DNA from 4 places in the Vibrio sp. Vb0937 genome. Region 4 is predicted to be linked to each of the others. Evidence: predicted binding sites of a transcription regulator. Region 4 holds the regulator's gene; each other region holds the start of a gene.
The links. Region 4 encodes PurR, which represses purine synthesis genes. Its sites were predicted from a motif close to TNANGNAAACGTTTNCNTNA; they were not measured.
Positions count from the first base shown of each region.

Region 1: R7P67_RS04725 (formate--tetrahydrofolate ligase) is a predicted target of PurR. The motif match lies at 1,071-1,090, and genes of this name have one in related genera.
Region 2: metK (methionine adenosyltransferase) is a predicted target of PurR. The motif match lies at 6,251-6,270, and genes of this name have one in related genera.
Region 3: R7P67_RS20500 (NupC/NupG family nucleoside CNT transporter) is a predicted target of PurR. The motif match lies at 4,282-4,301, and genes of this name have one in related genera.

Region 1 is NZ_JAWOTK010000002.1:256,993-264,824, forward strand. Features, by position in the region: gene R7P67_RS04720 (inosine/guanosine kinase) at 1-920, shown strand, start outside; gene R7P67_RS04725 (formate--tetrahydrofolate ligase) at 1,157-2,905, shown strand; gene glgC (glucose-1-phosphate adenylyltransferase) at 3,444-4,661, shown strand; gene R7P67_RS04735 (chitinase C-terminal domain-containing protein) at 4,759-7,832, opposite strand, start outside.
Region 2 is NZ_JAWOTK010000016.1:13,928-21,759, forward strand. Features, by position in the region: gene R7P67_RS17085 (YqgE/AlgH family protein) at 1-403, opposite strand, end outside; gene gshB (glutathione synthase) at 532-1,482, opposite strand; gene rsmE (16S rRNA (uracil(1498)-N(3))-methyltransferase) at 1,496-2,227, opposite strand; gene endA (deoxyribonuclease I) at 2,341-3,036, opposite strand; gene R7P67_RS17105 (SprT family zinc-dependent metalloprotease) at 3,187-3,684, opposite strand; gene R7P67_RS17110 (DUF2189 domain-containing protein) at 3,752-4,549, opposite strand; gene metK (methionine adenosyltransferase) at 4,951-6,105, opposite strand; gene tkt (transketolase) at 6,421-7,832, shown strand, end outside.
Region 3 is NZ_JAWOTK010000029.1:23,782-31,613, forward strand. Features, by position in the region: gene fabG (3-oxoacyl-ACP reductase FabG) at 1-327, shown strand, start outside; gene R7P67_RS20485 (beta-ketoacyl-ACP synthase) at 324-1,547, shown strand; tRNA gene R7P67_RS20490 (tRNA-Arg) at 1,733-1,809, opposite strand; gene folD (bifunctional methylenetetrahydrofolate dehydrogenase/methenyltetrahydrofolate cyclohydrolase FolD) at 2,013-2,873, shown strand; gene R7P67_RS20500 (NupC/NupG family nucleoside CNT transporter) at 2,942-4,141, opposite strand; gene R7P67_RS20505 (LysR family transcriptional regulator) at 4,399-5,343, opposite strand; gene R7P67_RS20510 (lytic transglycosylase domain-containing protein) at 5,432-6,403, opposite strand; gene R7P67_RS20515 (YcgL domain-containing protein) at 6,452-6,733, opposite strand; gene minC (septum site-determining protein MinC) at 6,931-7,593, shown strand; gene minD (septum site-determining protein MinD) at 7,611-7,832, shown strand, end outside.
Region 4 is NZ_JAWOTK010000003.1:95,224-103,055, reverse strand. Features, by position in the region: gene mukE (chromosome partition protein MukE) at 1-357, opposite strand, end outside; gene mukF (chromosome partition protein MukF) at 338-1,675, opposite strand; gene cmoM (tRNA uridine 5-oxyacetic acid(34) methyltransferase CmoM) at 1,678-2,469, opposite strand; gene elyC (envelope biogenesis factor ElyC) at 2,584-3,369, shown strand; gene torR (two-component system response regulator TorR) at 3,441-4,151, opposite strand; gene torD (molecular chaperone TorD) at 4,418-5,065, shown strand; gene purR (HTH-type transcriptional repressor PurR) at 5,534-6,538, shown strand; cyclic di-GMP riboswitch class I at 6,826-6,915, shown strand; gene R7P67_RS07305 (TfoX/Sxy family DNA transformation protein) at 7,032-7,622, shown strand; gene R7P67_RS07300 (TVP38/TMEM64 family protein) at 7,737-7,832, shown strand, end outside.

The DNA.
Region 1 (7,832 bases), on a different contig from region 4:
ACCTTTGCCGTACGTCTTCACGCATGAACCTTAACCATTTACAAACGGTAGATGGCCCTATTGGTCGCTGCTACACCCTAATTTCTCAAGACGGTGAGCGTACATTTGCTATCAACGAAGGTCATATGAATCAACTACTTCCGGAAAGCATTCCTGAAGAGATCTTTGAGAAAGCATCAGCCCTGGTTGTTTCTTCTTACCTAATGCGTGGTAAAGAAGAAGATCCAATGCCTAAAGCGGTACAAAGAGCGATCGACTTTGCTAAGAAGCACGATGTCCCTGTTGTACTTACGTTAGGGACAAAGTACGTTATCGAAGGTAACGCACAGTGGTGGCAAGAATACATTCGCGAAAACATTTCTGTTGTCGCTATGAATGAAGAAGAAGGTGCGGCGCTAACAGGTGAAACAGAGCCGCTAGCTGCTGCTGATAAAGCACTTGAATGGGTTGATCTCGTACTGTGTACGGCAGGACCAAATGGTCTGTACATGGCTGGTTACACCGACGAGAAAGTAAAACGAGAAACCACACACGACATCCTTGAAAGCTCCCTCGAAGCCTTTAACCAGTACGAGTTTAGTCGTGCGATGCGTAAAGAAGACTGTCAAAACCCAATGAAGGTCTACTCTCACATCGGCCCTTACCTTGGTGGACCATTAGAGATTAAGAACACTAATGGTGCAGGTGATGCAGCCCTTTCAGCCTTACTGCATGACATGGCAGCAAACTCTTTCCACCAAAAAGAAGTGCCTAACTCAGAAAAGCACGAAGTACGATGCTTAACCTACTCCTCGCTTTCTCAGATCTGTAAATACGCAAACCGAGTAAGCTATGAAGTGTTGACGCAGCACTCTCCTCGCCTATCGCGAGCGCTTCCTGAACGAGAAGATAGCTTAGAAGAGACTTATTGGGATCGTTAAAACGACAGCTTTAAAGCTAAAAATATATCAAGGTCACCATTTGGTGGCCTTTTTGTTTTTATCTAGCACTATAACGAGTAGATTTCGTTAGTATGTCGCACAATACGAAGCAGTAAACTCTTTACAAGCCTAACCGAAACAGTACCATCACCAAGCAGACCTTTGCCTCACAATAATACTCGTTATAACTCAGGTAGTTTTTCAACGCTACCCGTGTGCCACTTTGGGGATTCTCCATGCAGTCAGATATCGAAATTTGCCGAAACACACCACTTTTTTCTATTGATGTTATCGCGGAAAAAGTAGGACTATTGCCCGAAGAGTATGACACTCACGGGAAGCACAAAGCCAAAGTCCACCCAAAATGTTTGGAACGACTCAAAGCAAATGATGACGGTAAACTTGTACTCGTCACTGCGATCACGCCGACTCCTCTTGGCGAAGGAAAAACCGTTACGACGATAGGATTGGCGCAAGGTTTAGCAAAGCTTAATCAATCTGTTACTGCATGTATAAGGCAACCTTCGATGGGACCCGTCTTCGGTATTAAAGGTGGCGCAGCGGGCGGTGGTTATTCTCAAGTAGCTCCAATGGAAGAGTTAAACTTACACCTTACTGGTGACATTCACGCAGTGACAGCGGCGCACAACCTTGCTTCAGCCGCTCTTGACGCTCGCTTGTTCCATGAGCAACGCGAGGGTTATGATGCCTTTGAATCACGCACCGGGTTAAGAGCACTTAAAATCGACACGGCAAGTATTACTTGGAAACGAGTGATGGACCATAATGATCGTGCACTACGTAAAGTCAAAATTGGCCTCAATGATGCAGGAAAAACCATCAATGGTTTCGAGCGTGACGAAGGGTTCGATATTTCAGCCGCTTCCGAGTTAATGGCTATCATTGCACTAGCCAAAGATTTAAAAGATTTACGCCAACGTATCGGGAAAATTGTCGTAGCGTACGATTTGAACGGAAACCCGGTCACCACGGAAGATCTACAAGTTGCAGGAGCAATGGCAGTAACACTAAAAGAGGCGATTGCACCAACACTGATGCAAACTCTAGAAGGTGTTCCTACGTTGATCCATGCAGGTCCATTTGCAAACATCGCCCATGGAAATTCATCCATTATCGCGGACGATATTTCGCTAAAACTGTCAGGTTACACGGTAACTGAAGCCGGTTTTGGTTCGGATATGGGATTTGAGAAAGCGTGTAACATTAAAGCTGCTGCCGCCAACAAAGCTCCTGACTGTGTAGTGATCGTAGCAACATTACGTGGCCTCAAAGCGAATTCTGGACACTACGATTTACGGCCAGGTATGGCTATTCCAGATTCCATTTTTAATCCGGGCCAAGCAGCATTGGAGGCTGGGTTTGAAAATTTAAAATGGCACATAAATAACGTTCATAAATACGGTTTACCTGCTGTCGTTGCCATTAACCAGTTTCCACAAGATTGTGTGAAAGAGCTTAAAGCTCTTGAAGAGCTGATTCACCAATTTAATCCCGAAGTTAAAGTAGCCATCAGCACCGCTTTCTCGCAAGGCGGACAAGGCACAACGGAACTAGCTCAACATGTTATTGATGCGTGTACCACGCCTATAGAGTTTTGTCCGTTATACAACAAAGAGCAATCATTACTCGAAAAGCTCATGGCAGTATGTGAAGCGGGCTATGGAGCAACCAATATAGAAATGACTCCTATCGCGACTGAACAGCTCAAACATTTTGAGCAATTAGGCTTTAACAACTTAGCGGTTTGCATCGCGAAGACACCACTATCTATAACCACAGACTCCGCAGTCAAAGGCGCACCAACTGGTTTTACCGTCCCAATCCGTGAGCTGCGCTTGTGTGCGGGCGCAGGATTCGTTTATGCATTATCTGGTACCGTGATGACGATGCCAGGCTTACCTGATAAACCCGCATTTATGAACTTAGATCTTGATGATGAAGGAAATATCGTCGGTCTCTCTTAGTGCAGTGATAACGTATCGCTATCAGTGATAGTGAACATATTCATTGAGTGAGTGGTCTACTTACCTATCCACTCACTCTCAACAACTGTGAAAAGAGTTGTCTCAGGCCTTCTACTCTTGAATTGTTGATACAAAGCTCTCTTGCCTTACATCAACGCGCCTGTTTTAGACCTTTAGAGTTAAGACGCTAACCCTAAGCCTTGTTTAGCCATAGTTATTAAGCTAGAAAACCCTATTTATCTTCTTGTTTTGTCGCCACTTTACATTGTAAATCCATACTTGTTGACTTCTCCTTTCTACAATTTTGCGCCAATTTGATGCACGGGCTATTTAGCGCTTCACTAATATGGTGCAGTTGTCTTACAGTGAAATTTTAACCTCCTTGATTTTTAAGGAGATATTCTATGGCTCGATTCTTGTAGTAGACTTTTCACTAATAAGCACATTAGCACATGCTTTTCAAAACCTCTGCGTTGCATACCACCTCCTTCAGGTTAGCACCGTTTTGATGCATGTCAGAAAAGGGAAAGGGAATACTATGGAAGACGCACTCGCCGTAATTTTAGCAGGAGGGATGGGGTCTAGACTCAGCCCACTCACCGATGACAGAACCAAGCCAGCCGTACCTTTTGGCGGAAAATATAGAATTATAGATTTCACACTAACCAATTGTTTACATTCGGGTTTACGCAAGATCCTTGTTTTAACCCAATATAAATCTCATTCACTTCAAAAACACTTACGAGACGGCTGGTCGATATTCAATCCAGAGCTAGGTGAGTACATTACTGCTGTTCCACCACAAATGCGCAAAGGTGGTGCATGGTATGAAGGAACCGCCGATGCGATTTATCACAACATGTGGTTGCTATCGCGAAATGATGCAAAGCATGTGGTTGTGTTATCCGGCGATCATATCTATCGAATGGACTACGCCGCAATGCTTGAAGAGCATAAAGAGAAAGGTGCTAAGCTCACCGTTGCCTGTATGGATGTTCCCGTAGAGGATGCTTCAGCATTCGGTGTAATGGGCACCACAGAAAGCGGGCTCGTTACTTCGTTTATAGAGAAACCTGAAACCCCACCTACCCTTCCTGGAAGCGCGACCAGAAGCCTTGTTTCTATGGGAATATATATCTTTGATATGGATGTTTTGAAAGAAGTGCTTGAAGAAGACTCAAAACTCGATTCATCAAGCCATGACTTCGGAAAAGACATCATACCTAAGCTGATTGATACGGAATCCGTTTACGCTTATCAATTCTGTGGTAGTAAAGGGCGCGTCGATAAAGATTGCTATTGGCGCGACGTAGGTACCATTGATTCCTTCTATGAAGCGAATATGGATCTACTAGAACCTGTGCCGCCAATGAATCTTTATCAGTCCAATTGGACGATTCGTACTTACGAGCCGCAGTTTCCACCAGCTCGTACTGTATCGTCGGCTACGGGTAATGAAGGTATTTTTATTAACTCCATCATTGCTACCGGTGTCATCAATTCCGGAGGCTCAGTACAGCACTCCATAATCTCCTCTAACGTACGCATTCAAGATAGTGCAACGGTAGTCGATTCCATCATTTTTGATGACGTAGAAGTTGGTGAAGGAAGTCAGTTGGTAAACTGCATAGTTGATAAACATGTTCGTATTCCGCCACATACTCAAATTGGCATCAACAAACTTGAAGATGCGAAGCGATTTAAAATCTCAGACAAAGGTATTGTCGTCATACCCGAAAGTTACCAATTCGATTAAACGACAAACTATCACAACAAAAAAGCGCACGATAATCATCGTACGCTTTTGTTTAAGTGCCTGTAAACATTAGGCTATAACAAATAATCCATAATAATTAGATGTTACATACCGTTGACCAGCTACCATCTGTACCCGGTTCAGCCGCTGTCCACCAGTTCGCTTGGTAAACCACACCGTTGTGGATGATCTTATCACCTTGGTTAGCGTGGCTTGGATTACCTGCCCAATCCGTTTGTGGCAGAGCTGGGTATGTCACTAAACCTGTCGTATCACACGTACCTGGTTCAGTGCTACCACCACCCGTGCCCGCATTGAGATCACCAATTGGTAGAGCTGGCTGTTCAAACTTAAACGCAAACTCTTTACCACCAGAAATCACTGAGTAGTTAGCCGGACCAGAGATTGGTAGGTAGTAAACCATATCAAGCTCGTAAGTGCCGCCCGCTGGCAAGTCTTTCCATGCTGGTAGAGAGAACGACACACGGTGCATTACGCCATCTAAGCCACCAATGTTGTTTGCTCGAGTATGTCCAGAAGCAATCACTTTCAAACCACCACCTGATTGGTCTTTCGCGTTGTCCGGCGCAGATACTGGGATATCGAATTGGAATTCAGTACCGCCAGGGATCGCTTGACCAGTGTTGTTCGTAAACGTGATTTTCGGGTTAATTGGGTAGTTTTGGTCGCCAACTTTGAAGCCGCCAACACTAACAGTAATGTCTACTGCTTCAGTTGGTGTTGGACCAGTCGCTACTTTGTTACCGTAAGGCGTCGCAGACTTAAACTTGTCGTAGATAGCTTTGGTCATAGTGTTACCCATGTGGTATTCACCATTACCCGCCGCACAAGCTTGTTCAGTTGCATCTACTGCCGTACGATTACCATTTGCATCCAGTACGTAACAGTTGTAGTCACCTGCTAGTTCCCAGAACATGATACCGCCGATCTCTTTATCGATAACGTAATCGGCTTTCACCTCGATAGAAGCTTTATCTTCCGTAGATAGGAATACGCTCTTCTCTGCGTTCCACAACCAAGGTGCCACAGCAACGCTATCGTAATGACGAGTATAAGTACCAACAAACTTATCTGAAGGATCGTTGACTGGGTCGAGACCGTAAGCAGCTGCGTAAGAGCCCCAAATACCGTTTTCTAGGTTCTTAGCATGCCACATTGGGTTAGAACCAGCGCCCATTTCGTTTCCTTTAGGGTCGGTATCATGCCACATGTTGTCGATACCAATAGCGCCGTGACCACAGTTGTTCTTCTCACCTTCACCTGTGCCCGGTTGGCACTCTGCTTGGTTTGGTAGTGCCGCTCGGCCCCAAAGGCCATTTTCGCCACCAGTAACACCTTGCCAACCACGGGTGTAGTAAGGAACACCAATGTTGATACGACCTGCTGGCATAGAACCACGGAAGTAATGGTAAGCCCAGTCTGTGTTCAAGTAACCGATACCACCGTATGCAGCAGTACCGTATACGTTCCACTGCGCTAGCTCCGAGTCTTTACCTGTATCGAATAAAGCCGCGTTATGACCAACGTGATCATTCCAAGCCCCATGCAAGTCGTAAGACATGATGTTTACGTAGTCTAGGTACTTAGTTACATCGAAGGTTTCCATCCCACGTAGCAAGTAACCTGAAGATGGTGCTGCGATAGTCAGCATATAATGAATACCATCTTGTGCGGATGCCGCATCAAGTTTCTCACGCAATACTTTCATCAGCTCTTGGTAAGACGCCCATAAATACTGACGACGTGGTTCCATGAAGTCTTTGTCGTAAGGGTTACCAGCACCAGCCATTGACGTCGGGTATTCATAGTCGATATCCAGGCCATCGAACTTGTACTGACGCATCATTTCAACGGCAGAAGTTGCGAACTTCTCAATACCAGCATGATTAATAGAACCGTCCGCATTCGTCGTCATGGTGTAGAAGCCACCATCAGCTACACGATCGCCGTTCGTATCGAAGTGACCGCCCGTTTCAGCCCAACCACCAATCGAGATTAGCGTTTTAACATCATGTTTTTGCTTGTAAGTTGCTAGTGCACCAAAATGACCTTTAAAACCAAGAGCAGGATCTACCTCAACGCCTGGCCAAGTTTTACCTGTAGCAGGGTTGTTAGGATCATTAACGTCGCCAACGTTTACTTTGCCGTCAGAACCAATGCTCACAAACGCGTAGTTAATGTGAGTAAGTTGTTCCCAAGGAATGTCTTTAACAAGGTAAGTCGATTGTGGGTCGTCACCTGCTCGCCAACTGGTGAAGTAGCCGATTACACGACGTGGGTGATCAGCCCCCATTTTCTCACGGCCTTCTTCGTCATAAATAGAACAGTAAGGAACATCTACACCCGTTGTTTGATAAAGACCATCAGGACGACAATTAGATGTCACTGCGCCGCCGTTTACCGTTAACGTCGCAAGTGCAGAATCTGCTGTTGCTCCAGCATCATCGGTAGCTCTCGCATAAACACTTAATGAGCCAGCTTGTGAAGGGGTTACATCCAGCGTGTATGGCGCTGCTGTAGCAGTGCCAGCAAGTACACCTGCAACATAAAAATCAACTTTAGAAACGGTACCATCCGCATCCGTAGCATTTGCAGTCAGTGTGACGGAACCACCCAGGTCAATAGAGGTCGCAGAAAGCGCGACATCCACTGTCGGCGCTTCGTTACCAGGTTGCGCTGATGCCACAGTTAACGTCACAACACTTGCCGTACTAACGGCACCTGCATCGTCATAGGCCTTGGTAGAGAACTCGTGCTGTCCTTCAGTTGCTGTCCACGATGCAGCATACGGCGCAGACGTTGCCTGACCAACTAATATACCATCAACAAAGAACTCTACTTTGCTAACAGTCCCATCAGTATCTGCCGCATCTGCAGCTAGGTTAACAACATCACCCGCAGTCACAGAAGCCGACGCAGAAGGCGATGTCAGAGTAACCGTCGGGACTTCATTCTGAGGTGGATCAACCGGTCCAGCGCCATCACAAGCGCCAAGTGTTTCCCACTCGCCCCACTCACCAGATTGCGCTGGATTGTTGTTTTGCGTCCAGTAACGCGCTTTATAAGCATTACCTTCATGCTGAACTTGGTCGCCACCGTTATAAACTTTTGATGATTGCCAAGTTTCTAGAGGGGCACAGTCAACTGCTG
Region 2 (7,832 bases), on a different contig from region 4:
CACTCCAACCGGAGTAGCCCAGTGCCACTAGGTAATCACTTGGTTCTGCTTCTGTTCCTAACACCGAAAGAATATCACGCGAAGTGGTTACCGCGAGGTCATCGGTCATTTGGACGCTGGACTCGTAGTAATCTTTGGGTTTATGCAAAATAAAACCACGATCTTCCGAGATTGGGCCGCCATTGTAGACTGGTCTATCTAGACTGGCTTCAAATAGGCGCGGGTGTACTGGCTGAACTTCCACCTGCTTGAGCATGTTGCCGACGGTGATATCAACAGGAGCATTGATCATCAGCCCCATAGCGCCGTCTTCGTTGTGCTCACAAACGTAGATCACGCTGTTTTGAAAGTACGGATCTTTCATCCCAGGCATGGCAACCAAAAAGTGATTTGTGAGATTCATACTCATATTGACCCTTAACTCTCGTAAATGCCCTTAAGCAAACATCATACAATTTACCATCTAGGTATGTGCATGAGTTTGCTTAAGTTAATGTACTACGCTCTCTATTAACTGTAATACAGTTTGAGTTATTCGCCTTTTACTCGACGCTCAATCGCATCCATCAGCTTGCCTGTGATTGAGATATCAAAAGCTGCTTCAATTTCGCGAATACAGGTTGGGCTGGTGACGTTGATTTCTGTTAGCTTGTCGCCAATTACGTCAAGGCCAACAAAGATAAGGCCTTTTTCTTTCAGTGTCGGAGCAACGGTTTGCGCAATTTTGAGGTCGGTTTCGCTTAGCGGACGAGCTTCACCAGTACCACCAGCGGCTAGGTTGCCGCGCGTTTCGCCTTTAGCAGGAATGCGTGCTAGACAGTAAGGCATAGGTTCGCCATCTACCACTAGGATACGTTTGTCACCGTTGCTGATATCTGGCACGAAGGTTTGCGCCATTGCGTAGTTTTGACCGTGGTTAGTCAATGTCTCGATGATCACAGAGACGTTTGGATCGTTTTCCTTCACACGGAAGATGGACGCGCCACCCATACCATCAAGTGGTTTCAGGATGACATCACCATGTTTTTCACGAAATTCTTTAATTTTTTCTGCTTTTCGCGTCACGATCGTTGTAGGTGTCAGCTCTGGGAACCATGCTGTAAACAGCTTTTCGTTACAATCACGTAAGCTTTGAGGCTTGTTAACGATCAGTGCACCTTGTTCTTCTGCACGCTCAAGAATGTAAGTCGCGTAGATGTATTCAGTATCAAACGGAGGATCTTTACGCATTAGCACCGCGTCTAGCTCAGACAGTTCGATAGTTTGCTCTGATTTGAACTCGTACCAACCGTTTGGATCTTCTTTTAGTTCCACCACTTTAGTATCTGCAATGGCAACGCCTTGATCGAGATGCAGATCATTCATTTCCATGTAGTGGATTTCATAGCCGCGTCGTTGCGCTTCAAGCATCATGGCAAAGCTAGAGTCTTTTTTGATGTTAATGGACGAGATTGGGTCCATTACGATACCGAGTTTGATCATTATTTTTCTCCGTTTAACCAAGATCGCCGAAACGAACTTGTAAGGCTGTAATTGCTGTCAGAGCCGCTGTTTCGGTACGCAGAACGCGAGGGCCGAGTAGCGTTTCTTCAAATTGGTATTCTCGAGTCATCTCGATTTCTTCAGACGATAAACCGCCTTCAGGACCGATCAGTAGGCGCACTTTTTCAACCGGGGTTGGCAAAGTGTTGATTGAGTATTTAGCACGAGGGTGAAGGTTAAGCTTTAAACCATCGTACTCTTCTTTACACCACTCTTCCAAGCTCATAATTGGACGAATTTCGGGCACGACATTACGCCCACATTGCTCACAGGCACTGATGGCGATTTTCTGCCATTGCGCGAGTTTTTTCTCAAAACGCTTTTGGTCAAGCTTGACGCCACAACGTTCAGAAATCAGAGGAGTGATGGTATTGACGCCAAGTTCAACAGACTTTTGGATGGTGAACTCCATCTTATCGCCACGTGAAATGACTTGACCAAGGTGCAGATCTAAAGGGGATTCAATACTGCTTTCTACACGCTCGGTGATGTTAACCAAAACTGATTTCTTGCTGACTTCACTGATAACCGCTGGGAACTCTGCGCCACTGCCGTCAAAAAGTAGAACGTCTTGGCCTTCTTTCATGCGCAAAACACGACCGATATGGCCTGCTGCGTCGTCACTTAAAGCAAGTGAGCCAAGTTGATGAATGGTTTCTGGATGATAAATTCGAGGGGTACGCATGAGATTTCCAGCAAGAGAATAAACTTAAACCCTAACATGGATGCTTTGCACCGAAAAAACAAGGGGCAAGAAGCGTTTCAATATCAGTAATTGAAACGCTTCGAGGTCGGAGGTTACAGTGCGCGGCAGGCTTCTTGAACAAATGGGTTGTGATTGCCCTGTACTTTTGCAATGCGCTCGTCACGCTCACATTCCCATTTATCGGCAGGATAGGTTTTGTTCCAAGCACTCATTAATTGCGTTTGCTGCTTCGACAGTTTGAAACCGTACTCTTTGCTCATGTATAGATAGGTACGAGCAATTGAACCACGCGCACGGTCTGGTGGCATGACTTTACGCTGCTTAAAGTTCACTTGCATCTCACAGCGACCATAACTCACGCCATCCATACCGTTCCATTGGCTGAAGTTGTAGTTCGAACGGTCACCGTTTACTTCACCAATAGCAGGAGTTAGGTTGTGCAAGTCTGCTTCCATCAAACGAAAAGTTTTGTCTTTTTTCTTACAGTTTTTACGTCCGCCATCTTGCCAGCATTGACGCTGGTGGCCAAATTGCCACGCAGGAACAATGTGCTCCCATTCGATTCGTGCAGCCCGTTTTTCTTGTTTACGGACTTGGTAACCGCAAGAGGCTAAATCGGGTAAGCCTTTCTTGCCTTGCCATTGAATGTTACAGCCACAGTAGAAGCTTGTTGGGTGGTCTTGATAAATTTTGACCGCCTCACGTTTGGCTGCAGAGAATGAGCTCGGTGGCGCGGCAATCGCAGTGCTAGAAAGCGCGATAAGCAACAGAGAGAATAAGTATTTCATGATAAAAGTCTTTATAAAGTATGGCTTTATTCATGATAACACGCATAAAATAGCTTTAGTGATGAGTAAGTTAACAATAAGTGGGGAAGGGAAGGTTTTGATCAACTCGATCTTTGTTTTGGGAACGCAAGTAACACTATGAGGTAAGGGCTACGATAATTGAATGCCGGTGAAGTTAAGTGGTTGGCGGCATTTTTGACAAGAGTACGTCGCCTCTTTGCGCAGCACTTTATTATGACGGCGAATCGATAGAGGGTAGGTCATACAACCACAACGATACTCAAAGGTTTTACCTTGAACGGATTTTACTTCAAAGCTGTGAGTGGTTTTGGCTGGTACGTTAAATACGGCTTCCATGACGCCTTTCCATTCTTTACCGTGAGGCCTAACTCGCCCGTAAACCTGATAAGTAATCAGGTGTGCTACTTCATGAGGAATGACTTCATCTAAGAATGCTTGGGTGTTTTCGCGAAATAAAACAGGGTTTAGGCGTACTTGATTTAATTGAAGGTAGGCTTTTCCTGCCGCTTTCCCACGGACGTCGAAGGTGATTGTTGGAATCGGGAAAGAACGTTTGAAAGCTTGTTCCGCCATCGCGATACATCCCGCCATCACTTGCTTGGCTTTATAGCTGAGTTCTATATCCACAATTCACCTCGATAAATCAAATAAAAAAGCCCCCGCATTGCGAGGGCCAGATCATAGCATCAGTTAATTATGGTGTGTGTTTTTTCTTGATGGTGGCATGGTAAGCGTGCCATGTACCGTAGCCTAGAATTGGCATGGTAAACAACATTCCGATCCCGTAGGTCGCAAAGCCGATAAGAATACCGCCACAGATGATCGCTGCCCAAACAATCATTGCTGGAATGTTGGATTTCACGGCATTAAAGCTGGTAAACACAGCGGTCATCATGTCTACGCGACGCTCCATCATGAGCGGAATAGAAAAGGCTGAAATGCTAAACACCACACAAGCCAAAACAAAGCCAACTAAAGAGCCGATGACAAGGAAGGGTAGGAACTCACTTAAAGGTGCCCCTTGAACAGAAGGGTAGAGTGCATGAAGTAGAGCGGCAATGCGCATCCAAAATATCATACACACTGCGAGTAACACGGCGAACGCCCATTGAGATGTTGAGTTACGACCGATCGCTTTCATTGAATGGAACAAGCTTGCTTTGTGTCCGCGCTCTCTCTCCCAACTGGCATCATACAAGCCCAGCGCGAGAAACGGACCGATTAACATGTAAACAATCAAACTGGGCATGACGACCAAGTGTGTGCCTTGCCACTGTACGAGCAAAACAATGCCTATTGCAGCTGCCATAAAACAGATGCCATAGAAAGCACTAATAAGCGGCATTCGCACGAAATCATGCAGACCTAATGCGAGCCAATGAAAAGGTGCAGAAAGATTAACCGTATTGCACGGTATGGTTCTGGCGTATTCGTTGTCTGGCACTTCCTTTCGCTTGTTGTGGAAGTCCGATGGATTAACAGTTCGAGGCATAACTCCTCCTTGATTTATTCCCACATTATCCGCTTATACCAACTGACAGCGGTTTTTGTTCAGTCAAACTTGAAGCGACTTTTTCAAGTTTACATCTGAGCATTGGCTTAGTTTGGTATCGGCCATAAAGATGCCGACTCATGTCTTTACTTAAGTGTTGCTTCCACAGTCGCCAGCATCCGACGTCTCTATTTAAATTGGAGTTAACAATATTTTAACTATTGGCGGAGATGGGATAATTTACAAATAATTGCTTAAAATTTATTCGGTATAAAAATGAGGGAGAAATAGGACTGCTTTGTGGGGCAGGGCGGTATGAGCCGAAATGGCTGGATAAAAGTTGCTGAAAATAAAAAGCCCCCGCCATAGGCGAGGGCTTGATTGATTCTTGCTTGGCTTGATTATTTGATGCCAGCGAAATCGCGTAGAAGTGCAGCTTTGTCTGTCGCTTCCCACGGGAATTCTTCACGACCGAAGTGACCGTAAGCCGCTGTCTTCTTGTAGATAGGTTGAAGAAGGTTAAGCATTTCTTGTAGACCGTATGGACGTAGGTCGAAGAATTGACGAACCGCTTCAATGATGATGTCGTGAGATACTTTCTCAGTACCGAACGTTTCCACCATGATAGACGTTGGATCAGCAACACCGATTGCGTAAGAAAGTTGGATCTCACAACGGTCAGCCATGCCTGCCGCTACGATGTTTTTCGCTACGTAGCGTGCTGCGTATGCTGCACTACGGTCAACTTTTGATGGATCTTTACCAGAAAACGCACCGCCACCGTGACGAGCTGCGCCGCCGTAGGTATCTACGATGATCTTACGACCAGTTAGGCCACAGTCACCCATAGGACCACCGATTACGAAGCGACCGGTTGGGTTAATGAAGAAGTTTGTTTCTTTGTTGATCCACTCAGAAGGTAGCACTGGCTTAATGATCTCTTCCATTACCGCTTCACGCAGGTCTGAAGTTGAGATTGAGTCACAGTGTTGAGTTGAAAGAACAACCGCGTCGATACCAACGATGTTACCTTGATCGTATTGGAATGTTACCTGAGATTTTGCATCAGGACGCAACCAAGGTAGTGTGCCGTTTTTACGAACTTCTGCTTGCTTTTGAACAAGACGGTGAGAGTAAGTAATTGGCGCTGGCATTAGTACTTCAGTTTCGTTACAAGCGTAACCAAACATGATGCCTTGGTCGCCTGCACCTTGTTCTTTAGGGTCAGCTTTATCAACACCTTGGTTGATATCTGGCGACTGTTTACCGATTGTGTTTAGTACCGCACAAGAATCTGCGTCAAAGCCCATATCTGAATGTACGTAGCCGATTTCACGAACGGTTTCACGAGTTAACTCTTCGATGTCTACCCATGCTGAAGTCGTGATTTCACCACCCACCATTACCATACCGGTTTTAACGTAAGTCTCACATGCAACACGAGCCTTTGGATCTTGCTCTAGAATCGCGTCAAGAACCGCATCAGAAATCTGGTCTGCAATTTTATCTGGATGACCTTCTGATACTGACTCAGAAGTAAACAGGTGCTTAGCCATGTTAGCTCCACTATATCTGGTTTAAAACTGGGGAATGATAAACTCTCCAGCGCAAATTAATACTAATTTTTGTAGGTGTATCTACATCTAGACGTCTATTCTAAATTTGATTGCTCGAATTACAAGCTCTTTTTTGGTTTTTGTTATAACCAAACGTTTGCCTGATTTATTGATAATTTTAAGAACCTCGAACGATTTGGCGCGAAAGGTGCAATATTTGTGAGGTTTTGGACTGGAAAACGTTTGCACACCCAACAGGGCTTTGAGAGAATTATGACCTACTTTTCGTTTCGCTTAATGTACTCAGGAGCAGACATGTCGTCTCGTAAACATCTTGCCAATGCAATTCGTGCTCTAAGCATGGATGGTGTTCAACAAGCTAACTCAGGCCACCCAGGCGCACCAATGGGTATGGCTGATATCGCTGAAGTTCTTTGGCGCTCTCACCTAAACCATAACCCTTCAAACCCAGAGTGGGCCGACCGCGATCGCTTTGTGCTGTCAAACGGTCATGGGTCAATGCTTATTTACTCTCTACTGCACTTAAGCGGTTACGAGCTATCTATTGACGATCTGAAAAACTTCCGTCAATTGCACTCAAAAACCCCAGGTCACCCAGAGTACGGCTACGCGCCTGGTATCGAGACAACAACTGGTCCTCTAGGTCAAGGCATCACTAACGCTGTTGGTATGGCGATCGCAGAGAAAGCACTAGCGGCACAGTTCAACAAAGAAGGTCACGATATCGTTGACCACTTTACGTATGTGTTCATGGGTGACGGCTGTCTAATGGAAGGCATCTCGCATGAAGCATGCTCTCTTGCTGGGACGTTAGGTCTAGGCAAACTGATCGCGTTCTGGGATGACAACGGCATTTCTATCGACGGTCACGTTGAAGGCTGGTTCTCTGACGATACACCTAAGCGTTTTGAAGCGTACGGCTGGCATGTAATCCCAGCAGTCGATGGTCACGACTCAGACGCGATCAACGCAGCAATTGAAGCAGCAAAAGCGGACCCACGTCCTACGCTTATCTGTACCAAAACAATTATCGGTTTCGGTTCTCCTAACAAGTCTGGTTCGCACGACTGTCACGGTGCACCACTAGGTCACGATGAAATCCAAGCGGCTCGCGAATACCTAGGTTGGGAGTACGGCCCATTTGAGATCCCGGCAGATGTTTACGCTGAGTGGGATGCAAAAGAAGCGGGCGCCGCGAAAGAAGCAGCTTGGAATGAAAAATTCGAAGCATACGCTGCAGCTTACCCTGCAGAAGCGGCAGAGCTTAAACGACGTCTAAACGGCGAACTTCCTGCACAGTGGGAAGAAAAAGCGAACCAAATCATTGCCGATCTTCAAGCAAACCCAGCGAACATTGCATCACGTAAAGCATCGCAAAATGCACTAGAAGCGTTTGGTCAAATGCTTCCTGAGTTTATGGGTGGTTCTGCTGACCTAGCGCCTTCTAACCTGACCATGTGGTCTGGTTCTAAGTCTCTAGAAATGGAGGACTTCTCTGGCAACTACATCCACTACGGTGTGCGTGAATTCGGTATGACCGCTATCATCAACGGTATCGCATTGCACGGTGGTTTCGTTCCTTACGGCGCAACATTCCTAATGTTCATGGAATATGCTCGTAACGCAATGCGTATGGCTGCGCTGATGAAAATTCAGAACATCCAAGTTTACACGCATGATTCGATCGGTCTTGGCGAAGATGGCCC
Region 3 (7,832 bases), on a different contig from region 4:
CGAATTGTTACCCTTGCATCAGTATCTGGCCTGATGGGTAACCGTGGTCAAACCAACTACAGCGCAGCAAAAGCGGGCGTAATTGGTGCGACAAAATCACTCGCACTTGAACTGGCAAAACGCAAAATCACCGTTAACTGCGTTGCACCAGGACTTATCGACACAGGCATGGTAGACGAACACGTGAAAGAACACGCGATGCCGCAAATTCCTCTGCGCCGCATGGGAGAGCCAGAAGAAGTTGCTGGTTTAGTCAGTTACCTTATGTCTGACATCGCAGGCTATGTAACTCGCCAAGTCATTTCGGTAAACGGAGGCCTAGTATGAGCCGTCGAGTTGTTGTAACCGGAATGTCGGGTGTGACTGCGTTTGGTAACGATTGGCAATCTGTCGAACCAAAACTGCGTGACTGCCAGAACGCGACGCAATACATGCCTTCTTACGAACAGTATGATGGTTTGAACACCAAGCTCGCGGCACCAATTTTAGATTTTGAACTGCCAAAGCACTACAAGCGCAAGCAAGTACGCGGCATGGGGCGTGTTTCCAAATTGGCGACCGTCGCAACAGAAAACGCACTGAGCCAAGCAGGTTTGATTGGTAACGGCGTACTCACCAATGGTCAAACGGGTATCGCATACGGCTCATCAACAGGCAGTACTGACGCCATCGGCGCATTTGGTGTCATGCTGAATGAGAAAACCACGAAAGCGATCACCGCAACGACTTACGTGCAGATGATGCCGCATACCACAGCAGTGAACGTTGGTCTATTTTTCGGTTTGAAAGGCCGAGTGATCCCAACCAGCAGTGCATGTACCTCTGGCAGCCAAGCAATCGGCTACGCCTACGAAGCGATCAAACATGGCTACCAAACGGTAATGGTTGCTGGTGGCGCTGAAGAATTGTGCCCAACGGAATCCGCTGTCTTCGATACCCTTTTTGCCACCAGTCTGAAGAATGAAGACCCGAAAAGCACACCAAGACCTTATGACTCCGATCGCGATGGTTTGGTGATTGGTGAAGGTGCGGGAACACTGGTTCTGGAAGAGTACGAACACGCCGTCGCTCGTGGCGCGAAAATCTATGCAGAAATCATCGGTTTTGCCAGCAACTGTGATGCCGCACACGTCACTCAACCACAGATGGAAACCATGCAAATCTGTATGGAAATGGCTTTGCAAAACGCGGGCATTCCTGCTGAGAAGATCGACTATGTATCTGCTCACGGCACTGCCACCGACCGCGGCGATATTGCGGAAAGCAACGCAACAGCGAATGCTCTGGGCAAAGTGCCAATCAGTTCACTCAAGAGCTACTTTGGCCACACACTAGGCGCCTGTGGCGCGATTGAAGCGTGGCTAGGTTTAGAAATGATGCACACAGGTTGGTTTAACCCAACGCTCAACCTAGAAAACCTCGACGAGCAATGTGGCGATTTAGACTACATCGCTGGACAAGGTCGAGAGCTGGACGTGAAATATTTGATGAGTAACAACTTCGCCTTTGGCGGCATCAACACCTCCATCATCTTTAAAAAGATGTAATTCCCTTAATAAATGCAAAAGCGCTGGTTAACCAGCGCTTTTTTGTTGGTGGCTATCCAGATTGCTAGAAATTGCAATGGCTAGAATGCCATTCAAAAGTTGTAGATAGAGTGGCAATTACAGCCAAAAACCTAAAAACGACAAAGCCCCGACAACTCAAAGAGTTATCGGGGCTTTTGAATAAATGGCACGCCCTATTGGATTCGAACCAATGACCACATCCTTAGAAGGGACGTGCTCTATCCAGCTGAGCTAAGGGCGCGCTACAGGGACAGGATTATACGAGTTCAAACGGGTAAATCAACGGGTTTTCATAACATTCTGATCTGAATGCCTAAAAAAAGTCCATTAAAACGCTTAATGTTCAAAAACACCACAAAGCAAACGTTTGCGTATGGATGTTGATAAGAAATTCTGCGACAATGCGCCGCAGATAATCTGCCTTCTTAATTTATAAGGAAAGTCATGACTGCTCAAAATATAGACGGAACTCTCATTTCCCAAACTGTTCGATCTGAAGTGGCTGCACGTGTTAAAGCACGTGTTGAAGCTGGGCTACGTGCTCCTGGTTTAGCAGTGGTTCTAGTTGGTGAAGATCCTGCTTCTCAGGTTTATGTCGGTAGCAAACGCCGCGCATGTGAAGAAGTTGGGTTTGTTTCTAAGTCTTTTGACCTTCCTGCGTCTAGCTCAGAAGAAGAGTTACTAGCTCTGATTGATGAATTAAACAACGATGATGAAATTGACGGCATTCTAGTGCAATTACCCCTTCCTGCGGGCATAGACACAACACATGTTTTAGAGCGCATTCACCCAGAGAAGGACGTGGATGGCTTCCATCCTTACAACGTTGGTCGTCTTGCGCAGCGTATTCCAAAGCTTCGCTCTTGCACGCCAAAGGGCATCATTACCCTACTCGACCGTTACAACATTGAGCTACGTGGTAAACATGCGGTTGTGGTTGGCGCATCAAACATTGTTGGTCGTCCAATGACACTTGAGCTGCTGCTTGCGGGCTGCACAACAACAACATGTCACCGTTTTACCAAAGACCTAGAGAGTCATGTGCGTCAAGCTGACGTTGTCGTGGTTGCGGTTGGTAAGCCTAACTTCATCCCTGGTGAGTGGATTAAAAAAGGCGCAGTGGTGGTCGATGTCGGTATTAACCGTCTTGATTCAGGCAAACTAGTTGGTGACGTGGAATACGACAAAGCACGTGAAAGTGCGAGCTTTATTACTCCTGTTCCTGGTGGTGTTGGCCCAATGACCGTCGCAAGTTTAATTGAGAACACAATGCTCGCTTGCGAACAGTTCCACACAGACAAATAGCGTAAAACTTCAGATACGAAAAAGGCTCCGCAAGGAGCCTTTTTGCTAATTGTTTATATCTATTTCAATTACAGACTTAAAATCACGCCCGCAATAGAAGCGCTCATTAAGTTCGCCATGACACCAGCGATAATCGCACGGAAACCATGCTTAGAAACAAATGCACGCTTTTCTGGTACCAAAGAGCCCAACCCACCAATCAGCATCGCCATGCTTGAGATGTTTGCAAAGCCACACAAAGCAAACGTCACGATTGCTTGTGAGTGTTCACTAAGTTGAGACTTCACTTCTGCAAGCTGGATGAAAGCGACGAACTCATTCACCACAATCTTGTTACCAATCAGCGAGCCTGCTGTGGTTGCTTCTTGCCATGGTATACCCAACAACCAAGCGACTGGCGCAAACACAAAACCTAGGATGAGCTCAAAACTTAAGGGGGTCCCAATAAGATCACCTATCCAGCCTAACATGCCGTTTAGCATTGCAATGACACTAATAAACGCCAGTAACGTACCACCGACCGATACAGCAATGCGTACACCCGCCATGGCACCATCGGCTAATGCTTCTACTACGTTGGTTGCACGTGGAATTTCAACTTGGCTAATGTCGATATCTGCTGCTTTATCCGTATCTTCTGGCATTAAAATTTTTGCCATCAACAAGCCGGCAGGTGCTGACATAAATGCAGCAGCAATAAGATAGTTGAGGTCGACACCCAGTGATGCGTAACCAACCAACGTTCCGCCAGCAACTGACGCTAAACCACCTGTCATAACTGCAAAGAACTGCGAGTCAGTCATGTGTTTTAGGTAAGGCTTTACCATTAATGGTGCTTCAATGGTGCCAACAAAGATATTCGCCGTAGCAGACAAAGACTCAGCACGACCGATACCCAGCAGCTTTTGAATACCACCACCGATAAAGTTAATGATTTTTGGCATCACACCAATGTGATAAAGACCTGAGATAAGAGAGGAGAAGAAAACGATGATACCCAGAACATTGATCGCAAAGGTGAAGCCCCCTGTCGCCAAATTACCGAATAAAAACGCAATGCCCTCTTGACCATAGTTGATCAAATTCGACACAACACTGCTCACTGAATTCAGCGCATCTCGTCCTGCTGGTACATATAAAACCAACAACGCAAACAGTACCTGCAAAGCAAACGCAAACGACACTGTTCTCAGCTTTATATTTTTTCTATTTGTAGAAAGTAGCCATGCTAGGAATAGTATGGCTACGATACCAATAATTGAGTTCATAAAATGAATCCGACAGAAGGGGGATATGGAAGGCACCGGATTGTATAGCGGACTCAAAATGCTGCAAGTTGAGGATGTTAACAGTGTGAAAAGTTTAAGCGACCAATAACTGACCAACAAAATAACCAATTGAATTTATTAAAGATAAACGTTTGCTTATTTTAATTATTTCCATATGGAAAATATGTTTCTGGTTCAGGAAAAATTTTTGTGAAGTGAATCACCTTATGTGTCGTTCTACAACGTCATTGATCCTGTTATTTAGGAATAGAGATGTAAGGCGCCAAACGTTGGTCCCAATGACAAGGGTTGCCGATCTTCTGTTTGATAAAGTTAATCACTGCGGATATTTTTTTTGGCATATGCTGGCGGCTTGGGTATACCGCATAAAACGGCATCGACTGGCTGGCTTTCCAGTCAGGTAACAGCTGTATTAACTTACCCGTTCTAAACTCATCCCCCAGCAAGTAAGTGGCAAGGTAGGCAATACCCCAACCTGCAATAGCCGCATCCCGAACGGCTTCTGCCAGATCCACTGAATAGTTACCCGAGACTTTTACATTCAATTCTTGCTGATCTTTGGTAAACGCCCACCCCGTATAGTCACGCTCCCAGCTTCTGTATATGAGGCAGTTGTGAGCAGATAGGTCATCCGGTTCTGCTGGCGTGTCATGTTTCAATAAGTAATCTGGCGATGCCGCAACAACAAACTGGCAATCCGTCAAACGCTGCGCAATGTAACCTTCAGGCAAATGCTCGTTGTTGGTTACCCATAAATCGAGCCCTTCGGCTAACATATCGACCTTATAGTCAAACAGATGTACTTCCACTTGAAGTTGAGGATACAGTTCGCGTAACTCTTGAATCGCTGGAATAATGTGTAAGGTACCAAATGATTGCGACAACCCAAGACGTACCAAACCTGCTACTTCATCCCGCTGGGTTTCCATCTCTAATGTGGCGCTGCTCACCGCTTGTACCACTTGCTCACAGTGATGAAAAAAGGTTTTCCCTGCCTCAGTCGGCGTAAAGCTTCGCGTAGTGCGTTGAACAAGCTTGATACCAAGAGACGCTTCTAACTGACTCAACTGTTTGCTCACATGAGACACCGACACGCCTAAGCTCTTTGCAGCAGCTGTGAAGCTTTTGTGTTTAAGAAGAGCGGAGAAAATCACCATTTGTGCGGCACGTTCAGATAACACGCTTTACCTCGATTTGGTTATAGAAAAAACAAAGGGCTCCGAAGAGCCCTTGTATTGAAGACTGAATGCCAAATTGTTTGATGGCAGATCAGTATTTAATGCGGTCAGCCAAGTGACTCACAGCAAGTGCGAAGTAGTAAGAGCGGTTCCACTTCATCAATACGTTGTAGTTATTGTAAACCAGATACGTACGACCATTCTCGTCGTCCGGCATGATCAACCATGCTTTGATGTCTTCATCCAGTTTTGGCAACGGGCTACCGTCATATTTTGTGATACCTAATTGGCTCCACTCTTGAAGGTATTTGCCTTTTTCAGCCGTGCGCCCTTCTAGGCTGCGATCAATATTTTTAGGAACCTTAACTTGGCGACCCCAAGTATATTTATCATCCCAACCAGACTTGCTCAAATAGTTAGCGGTTGATGCAAACACGTCCGCTTCAGATTGCCATATGTCTTTTTTACCATCACCGTTGCCGTCAGCAGCAAAACGAAGGAAAGAGCTTGGCATAAACTGGCATTGACCCATCGCACCAGCCCATGAGCCTTTAAAGTTCTCTAGCTCAATATGGCCTTGATCGAGGATCTGCAGTGCCGACATGGTCTCTTTACGGAAAAACTCTTCACGACGGCCTTCAAATGCCATTGTGGATAGTGCATCAATCACTTTAAAGTTGCCGGTAAACTTACCAAAGTTACTTTCAACTCCCCAAAGTGCCACAATAAAGCGCGGGTGGACACCGTACTCATCGCCTATACGCTTTAGCTCGGTGTAATGCTCTTTGTAGAGTTGTCTGGCTTGCTTCACCTTCCATTCAGGCACCGCGCGAGGAATGTACTCATCCAATGTCAGTTTCTTTTCTGGTTGGTTTCGGTCCGCTTTTACTGCTCGGGGCTTGTACTCAACATTAGCAAAAGCAGCACTAATGACCTGCTCTGAGATACCTTTATCACGAGCTTCAGCACGCAGCTTATTCAAGTATTCATCAAAACCCTCGCTACTTGCAAAAGCCGAGGTACACATACCAACGCTAAGCATGGTAGCCAGTATCTTTTTCATATTGCCCTCCTTGAGCAAGGCAGAAATCCCAGATGAAAAACGATGACGTTATTCGCCTTTCTGCTGGGCTTTTTGTTCTTTGTACTTTTCTAATAGGTTCTCCGGCGGCGGTGGAACCTGAAGAAAGAAGCCATCATTTTGTAATGAAGCCTTCACTTTTTCGATATCAACTTGTGCCAATTTACGGCCATCAAGTTTAATCGTCATGACAGCGATAGGCTTACCGAACATCTGCATTAAGGTGTCAGGAACCTGTGAAAAATCATCCTTTTTCGGAATATAGAGATAAGTACCTTCTTTTTTCGAGCTTTTATAAATAGAACAAAGCATGACACGCCTTTTATGCTGATTTAGCCGCGTTGAGTGCGGATTAGGTTGAAAACGTCAAATTCTCGCAAACTTAATAGCAAATTTGAGATTAATTCACCTATTTGCCCACGAGAGAACTTGCTGCGTCAAAGGATGAAATATAACATGACATACCTAGTTTAAGGCAACGCTCTTTCAATAAAGGCAAGAAGTCCACGATGACCCATTCACCAGACCTTAAAGGTAGCAGTTTTACATTGTCAGTTTTACACCTTTCTGACAATGAGATCGCAAAGACTGTCGAATTTTTGCAAGAAAAAGTTTCTCAAGCACCTTCTTTTTTTGCATCCGCGCCTTTGGTAATCAATATAGCAAAAGTACAAGGCGACATTGATTTCCCTAAGCTTAAACAAGGCATCTCAGATGCTGGTTTTATTCCGGTCGGTGTAACGGGCTGTAAAGACAAGCGTGTACAAAACCTTGCTTCCGAAGCTGGCTTCGCCATTATGTCGGCGAGCAAATCACCAAGCCAAGCACCTGCCAAAATGGCACCAACGAAAGTAGTTCGTACGCCTGTCCGCTCAGGACAACAGATCTACGCAAAAGATGGTGATTTGGTGGTGCTAGCGCACGTAAGTGCTGGTGCTGAAGTCATTGCTGACGGCTCTATTCATATCCATGGCACACTTCGAGGTCGTGCGATTGCAGGAGCAAGTGGTCAGCAGGAAGCGCGTATTATTTGCCACGATTTACAAGCAGAACTGGTATCCATTGCGGGTGACTACTGGTTAAGCGATCAAATTGAAAGCGAGTACTGGCAAAAGAAAGTAATGATCAGTAAAGCCGATGAATCATTACATTTAGAAGTTCTCGCGATTTAATCTAAAAAGGAAAAAAAATGGCACGCATTATTGTAGTAACGTCTGGTAAAGGTGGCGTTGGTAAAACCACTTCAAGCGCAGCCATCGCCTCTGGTCTAGCTCTTAAGGGAAAAAAGACCGCGGTGATCGATTTTGACATCGGTTTGCGTAACCTCGATCTAATCATGGGCTGTGAGCGCCGCGTCGTGTATGACTTTGTAAACGTCATTAACGGTGAAGCGACATTAAACCAAGCGCTG
Region 4 (7,832 bases):
CTCTTGGTTAGTGAAGATGCCTTCGTGCGCAAGACGCTCTGGGCTTAGGTAAAGGAAACACAGTACCTTACCCACCAGCATATCCAGTTCAGAAAGAACACTACGGCCAATCAGAGATGTTGAACGTGGACGAAGGTAGAAGAAACCTTCTGGCGCTTTCACCAATTCGGTGTTGTAGCGTTGGTAGAAAGAAGAAAGCTCAAGTTCGAAATCCGACAACAACGCGTGGTTGTCTAGATCTTCACTTGAGATATGACGCCCTGCTCGAAGCATGCTGTCTAGCGCTGGGAACAGAGGGTTAGAAATTGCTTTTGCCAGATTCTCTGACATGTATTCATTAGTATCGGTCGATGACATTCGCTTGTACCTTTGCCCCAAATTCGTTGATTGCTTTCCAGTCTGGTTGAATCGCTTGGTAATCCGATTCTGAATACCCTAGACGTACAGCTTGATCGACGATAATGCGAGCTAAATCAAAATGATGAGTGTAAGGGTGCTGTGCAAGGTAATCCCGCAGTACCACACTCAAATCGATTGGTGTGCCTTGATCTTTATGCGCTTTTAGCATGTCACCAATTCGTTCAGACAGCTCATCATTGACTTGTTGAAACTCTTCGTATTCTACTTCCATCGGAACTTGACCCGTGACCTCGTCATCACGCAGTACTAGGGCCTCATCACGAAGGTCAGAAAGCCTCTCCGCATCTGCATAAGTCAGATACCAAGGCGCATCGAAGTAATCTTTGACGGATTGACGCAGACGCGAGCTAAACGCACGGTTCTTATCCATATCGATTGCAGTACGAATAAACTTGTGCACGTGTCGGTCGTAACCAATCCAAAGGTCGATCGCTTGCTGGCCCCAGCTTGTGATTCGGTCCAGCTTCATTTGCAGACCAAACAAGGCTTCTTCGATAAACTCCAGCTCAGGGTCACCGTAAACAATTTCTTGAATATCGAGGATCTGAGTTTGCAGTTCATCACTGGCGGCTTGCAGCGTATCTTGAAGTTCACGCAACGTGCTTGATGTTTCTGACAGAAGTGCTTCACAGTTGTTGATCGCTTCGCGCCAGTCTTTGTTAAGCAGGTCAGCAATCTGTTGTTTCACTGACTGTTGCTGCTCATCCATAACACGTTGGTTGAGGTCAATTTGATCGAAAATTTCGCCTACAGAATATTTTAAAACACCGTATACGTTTTTCTTCCAGTGACCCGGTGTGCCACCTTTTTGTGCTGCCTCAATCGCTTTCGCCATTTCATCCGCTACCATGGATAGCTGGATAGATAGACGCAGTTTTGAGAACTCACGATGACGCACGTAGTAGTCGGTTATTCCTATCGCTAATGGCGACAAGCGGTAAATGCTCGCTCCGTCAGTAATTTCACTGACAAAACGGCTCATAAGACGCTGCTTAACCATCTCGTTGATCGCATTGTTCGCACGAAAAGCGGAGGCTTCGCCAGTCTCATCAAATAGTCGAGTGACGATGGCAAATGCATCATGCAGTTCACCTTCACCCAGTTCTTCATCGAACCTTTCATTACTCAGTACGGCAATGGCTATCAAAAATGCCAATCGCTCTGTGGTCAGGTTCAACGAGAAATCGTGCTGCTTAACCCAGCCAACCAGCTCATCGATTGGTTGCTCTGCAGCATTGAGAGTCATCTCACTCATTGTTATTCCTGTTTATCGTTCTTTTTAGCCCACACATGAATGTAGCGGCCTAATGAGAGGTATGGCTCTTGTCGACAAAGTTGTTTTTCTAGCGCCAACACATCTTCAAACTCGTAATCACCCATGTATTCCATATTGCCTATGTAATCACTAAATGAGCGAATACCAGATTTGCCACAAATATTAAAACCTGAATTTTCTATCCACTGGTAGACTTCTTCAGGTTTTAAGCCTTTTTGCGGCTGTAGTTTAAATCTTTTTCGGTGAGGCATGCCGTCTAATATATGAGGAATGTTGCCACAAACCACGTTTTTATAGACTAAACCGTGGTGGTTGTAGAACATGACTGATGCGATGCCTCCCGGTTTTACTTGTTCTAGAACTGTTTCAAGTGCGGCCTTAGGATCAACCAGCCACTCCATCACAGCGTGGAACATAACCAGATCGACCTGTACATCCATATGTTCACCGATGGATTGGACAGGCGAATGAATCAGGCGATACTGCTCAAGCAAACCGTTTTTTTCAATATCCTGCTTAGCCAACTGCAGCATTTCCGAAGATAGATCACATAAAGCGATTCGATGTCCGAGCTTAGCAAGCTTTTGCGACATTTGTGCCAAACCACCACCAGCGTCTAACACTTCTAGGGGTTGCTGGTCAGCATCTAATTCACTTAGAATCTGTAGAAAATCTTCCCACACAATGATTTGGCGGATCTCCCCTTTATCGGAGCCGTAAATATTTTTTGCAAATTTGTGGGCGATATCGTCGAAATTGCGGTCTTCTGTCACTTCTGCTGAGTTATCATAACGGATTGTGCCGCTATTCTGGCACAAGGAAAGCAGGAATAAAGAGGGATACCCTCATTTTTATTATCAATTGATGTTTTTTCGGACTATTTATGTATGTTTGAGCTGAAAAAAGTAGTGTCAGCCATGCTTATGCCCCTTCCGGCATTGCTGCTGATAGGCTTGTTGGGTCTTGCTCTCATTAGTTTTACTACAAAACGTAAAACTGGCTGCTTCGTTGTTCTATTCTCTTTTGTTGGCATTTTTCTTGTTGCCTTCCAACCTGTTTCAACCAAGCTTCTTATGCCGTTAGAGCGAGAGCATAAAGCCTTTTTGCCAGTTTCTGGCACCATCGACTACGTGATGGTTTTAGGGAATGGTCATGTTATCGATGACGAGATTCCACCCACCTCGCAGTTAAGCCGTGCAGCATTAATGCGCTTAACTGAGGGCATTCGTATTTTAAGAATGTATCCAGGCGCGAAATTAATCTTATCCGGCTATGCTGGCGGATCTGAAATTAGCCACGCGCGAATGATGGCGAACGTTGCCCTTGCGTTGGGAGTCGCGAAATCCGATATCATTTTATTAGAAGATGCGAAAGATACGTGGGAAGAGGCGCGTCAAGCGGCTGCATTCGTTCAACAAAAGGAGATTGTGTTAGTCACTTCTGCGAGTCACATGAGCCGTGCATTGTATGAGTTCAACGCAGCAGGCATTAAACCAATCCCAGCCCCGACCAACTTCTTAGCTATTAGCGAGATAAGTCAACCTTGGGATAAATACTCACCTAAAGCGCGTTACTTAGAACAAACAGAGCTTTATTGGCATGAGTACTTGGGCAGTATTTGGCAAAGGTTGCGTGATACTGTCGGGCAAACACCAATGGTTGAAGCAAACTAGTATTATCTTGAAGCCACAAAAAAGGAGAGCCGAAGCTCTCCTTTTCTTTTTACGATTGAGTTATGTTCAAACTAGTCACCAGCAAACATATAGCCTTCGCCGTGCACCGTTACAAAAATCTGTGGGTTCTTAGGATCGAACTCCATTTTTGCGCGCATACGTCGAATAAGAACATCAATGGTGCGGTCATTCGGCGCATCCACTCGATGGCTGATCATGTTCAAAATACGCTCACGACTTAACACCTGGTTAGGGTAAGACGATAATGCCACCAAAAGTTCATACTCTGCTTTAGTTAGTTTTACTGGCTCACCGTTGCGGCTAAGTGCGCGACGTTGAATGTCGAATGTCCACTCCCCAAAGCGCACAATGTGCTCTTCACTGGTTTCATTCGCTTTCGAGCTGCCACTGCGCGCTGCTGAAATACGCCACAGCAAGTTTTTAACGCGAACTAACAGCTCTCTCAGTTCAAAAGGTTTTGTCACATAATCGTCAGCACCCATTTCTAGGCCTACGATTTTATCAATGCTATCCGTGCGTCCTGTTACTAATATGATACCAATATCCGATTGGCTACGTAACTCACGAGTAAGCATCAGGCCGTCTTCACCAGGCAGGTTAATATCCAGCATGATCAGGTCTACATCGCCCGCTTGCAAAACTTCACGCATTTCCGCGCCACTCTCTGCTTCGCTGACTTGGTAGCCCTCATTTTGGAAATATCCCGCAAGCTTACTACGAGTTACAACATCATCTTCTACGACTAATACGTGATAGCTCATTTACACCACTTTTCTGTCTTCTTATTATCCAAGACGTATTCTATTCATAACTAGTAACATTTCTAGTCATAGATACATTAAAACGCAAGATTTAGCGTTTTTATTGATTCAAAACAAGCTTACCCATTGCTATTAATAAACGGTCATTTTTGACCATAAAACATAACAATTATAGTTACTGCTATTCATTTTAATTGATTACACTTAGGGGATATCCCTAATTGACTTTGTGATGCATGACTTGAAGCATCATTCAGGAGCCCAAAATGCAAGAAGTGAAAGCTTTTAATGAAAAACGCGCTGAAATTTACTGGTGGTTTTCGAGCTTGTTCGCAAAAGAACTAACAGAGAAAGAATTGGAAGCCTATCACAGTGTTGAAATTCGCAGTTTTCTCGCAGGTTTAGGTGAAAATGAGTCGCTAAAACCAGCCGTTGATAGCCTAGTTGATGCATTGAATCGGTTACAAGATCGTGAAGATGCACAACTAGAGCTTGCAGCTGACTTTTGTGAACTGTTTTTGAAGACAGAAAAATACGGCGCTCTTCCTTACGCATCCATGTACATTGGTGAATCAGGTTTACTGAATGACAAGCCAGCTGAGGAAATGGAAAAGTTGATGGCTGAATTTGGCGTTCAAGTAGACGAAAACCTAAAGGAACCTGCGGATCACTTAGCCGTTGAGCTCGACTTTCTCGGGAACATGATTATCCGCTCAAACGAGCTTGAACAAGAAAAACACATGGAAGAAGCCTTCGTTAAACAAAACGACTTTATCCAGCAACAATTGATGTCTTGGTTACCTCAGTTTTCAGACAAATGTAAAAAATTCGACGAATTTGGATTTTACTCGAGTGTCGCGAAACTATTAGTTGCATTTTGTAAACTAGACAGCGCCTACCTTCTTGGTGAATAATTGCCGCCTATTTTTAGGGAGCCTGCCTATCGGGCTTCCTGTATGCCTGAAAGTGACCAATTGTAAGTAACTTGGGTATAATATTCGTTTGCCTTAACTTAGCGCAAAGACGCTTGGTTATTTAGCAGTCAAAATGTGACTTCAAATACACAAATCTCTTGCTGAAAACATTGCTAGTCAGTCCACATAGGGCTAAAATGTGAGCGCAAACGATTAAATATGATTTATATGTAAACCGCTGAAATATAGCGGTTTTTGTGTTTTCTTAACAGGTTGATGGCAATTTCTCATCAGATAGAAAAAAGATAAAATTCATCGACCGATGCTGCTACGTACCCTTTTGTCGCACTTGGATCAACCGCTGCCGAGACACTTAGCGCCAATTTTATATTGCTAGGTGTGAAACCATTAGAGCATCAGGTACATCCAATACGACATATTTCAGTAGCTCGATACAGGACACCATTTATGGCCACGATAAAAGACGTTGCTCGCTTAGCCGGCGTTTCCACTACGACAGTTTCGCACGTTATCAATAAAACGCGTTTCGTTGCAGAAGCAACGCAAGAAAAAGTAATGAAAGCCGTTGACGAGCTGAATTACGCGCCAAGTGCCGTTGCACGCAGCCTAAAATGCAACTCAACTCGTACGATTGGCATGTTAGTAACTCAATCAACTAACCTATTTTTCTCAGAAGTGATTGATGGCGTTGAGAGCTACTGTTACCGCCAAGGCTATACTCTGATTTTATGTAACACAGGCGGGATTTACGAAAAACAACGCGATTACATTCGTATGCTGGCTGAAAAGCGCGTTGATGGCATCCTAGTGATGTGTTCTGACTTAACCGAAGAACTAAAAGAGATGCTTGACCGTCATGCGGACATTCCTAAAGTGGTCATGGATTGGGGCCCAGAGAGCTCGCAAGCAGACAAAATCATGGATAACTCAGAAGAAGGTGGCTACATTGCGACCAAACATCTGATTGACAATGGTCATACGGATATCGCTTGTCTAAGCGGTCATTTTGAAAAGCTTGCTTGCCAAGAGCGCATTGCAGGTTTCCGTCGCGCAATGAGCGAAGCGAACCTAGCTGTAAATGAAGACTGGATCCTTGAAGGTAACTTTGAATGTGATACGGCCGTATTAGTTGCAGATAAAATTACCGCAATGGACAAGCGCCCGACGGCGGTATTCTGTTTTAACGACACAATGGCTCTAGGCCTAATGAGCCGCTTGCAACAAAACGGGATCAAAATTCCTGAAGATATTTCAGTGATCGGCTACGACAACATAGAGCTTGCGGAATACTTCTCTCCACCGCTAACGACTATCCACCAACCTAAACGTCGTGTTGGTAAAAATGCATTCGAAATTCTACTTGAGCGTATCAAAGATAAAGAACACGAAAAACGAATTTTCGAAATGCAACCTGAGCTTGTAATTCGAAATACTGTGAAAAAAATGAACTAAATTTCACTGTATTTAACCGTGTTAAATAAGCGCTCTACAGGGGCGCTTATTTTTTTGGAAAAATTAAGCATTCTCTAATACTTCACACCACTCTAATAACAATTGACTAACGTTAACTCCCTGTTTTATATAAATGTAATATATATTAAGAACTCCTTTTCAAAGGCCAATTTGCACCTTTCCATATGCAAAATAGAGCATTCAATCTATCATTTTTATTGAACCGAAATCACACTTTTAACGCTAAACCGTGATGTTAATTCAATATAAGAAGTATGCTCATTGTGTCACGCACAGGGCAAACCATTCGAAAGAGTGGGACGCAAAGCCTCCGGCCTGAACCATATTACGATATGGAAGGTAGCGGGGTTACCGATGGCAAGTGTGTAAGCAATGACTTTACTCTGTAATGACATTGTTTTTACGCATGTTTGCTACTCTCTCGGACCTGACTTTTGGTGGCGTAATATTAATTACACCGAGATAACAAAACATGGATAAACCGATACTCAAAGACTCTATGAAGCTATTTGAGGCACTTGGTAATATCAAGTCGCGCTCAATGTTTGGTGGCTTCGGACTATTCGCTGATGAAACAATGTTTGCACTAGTGGTAAACAATCAGCTTCATATCAGAGCAGACCAAAAAACTTCATCTGACTTCGAGAAACAAGGGCTAAAGCCTTACGTTTATAAAAAACGTGGCTTTCCAGTCGTTACAAAGTACTACGCTATTTCCAGCGATTTATGGGAATCAAGCGAACGCTTAATCGAAGTAGCGAATCAATCATTGAAAAAGGCAAAGCTTGAGAAAGAACAGCAAGCAAGTACAAAGCCTAACCGTTTGAAAGATTTGCCTAACTTACGACTGGCTACCGAGCGCATGCTAAAAAAAGCCGGCATCGAATCCGTAGAGAAGCTTGAAGAGGAAGGTGCGCTTAACGCCTATAAAGCGATAAGAGATACGCACTCTGCAACCGTCAACATTGAGTTGCTATGGGCACTAGAAGGTGCTATCAACGGCACTCATTGGAGTGTGGTACCTCAAGCTCGCCGAGATGAGTTGATGAACGGCCTCCAATAAAAGTCGGCCTAAAAACTATCTTGTAAAACCGCAGTCTAATCTGCGGTTTTTTTGTGAAATTTTTTCGGTTTTCCTACTGTCTTATTACATATATCCCAAATTGGAATCAAAATTATGAATAAGAAACTGATATTAGGTCTCATCCTACTAGCGGCTATCGTCTTTTTAGGTATTAACTTTGGCCAGTATTTAACCTTAGAGAATGCAAAA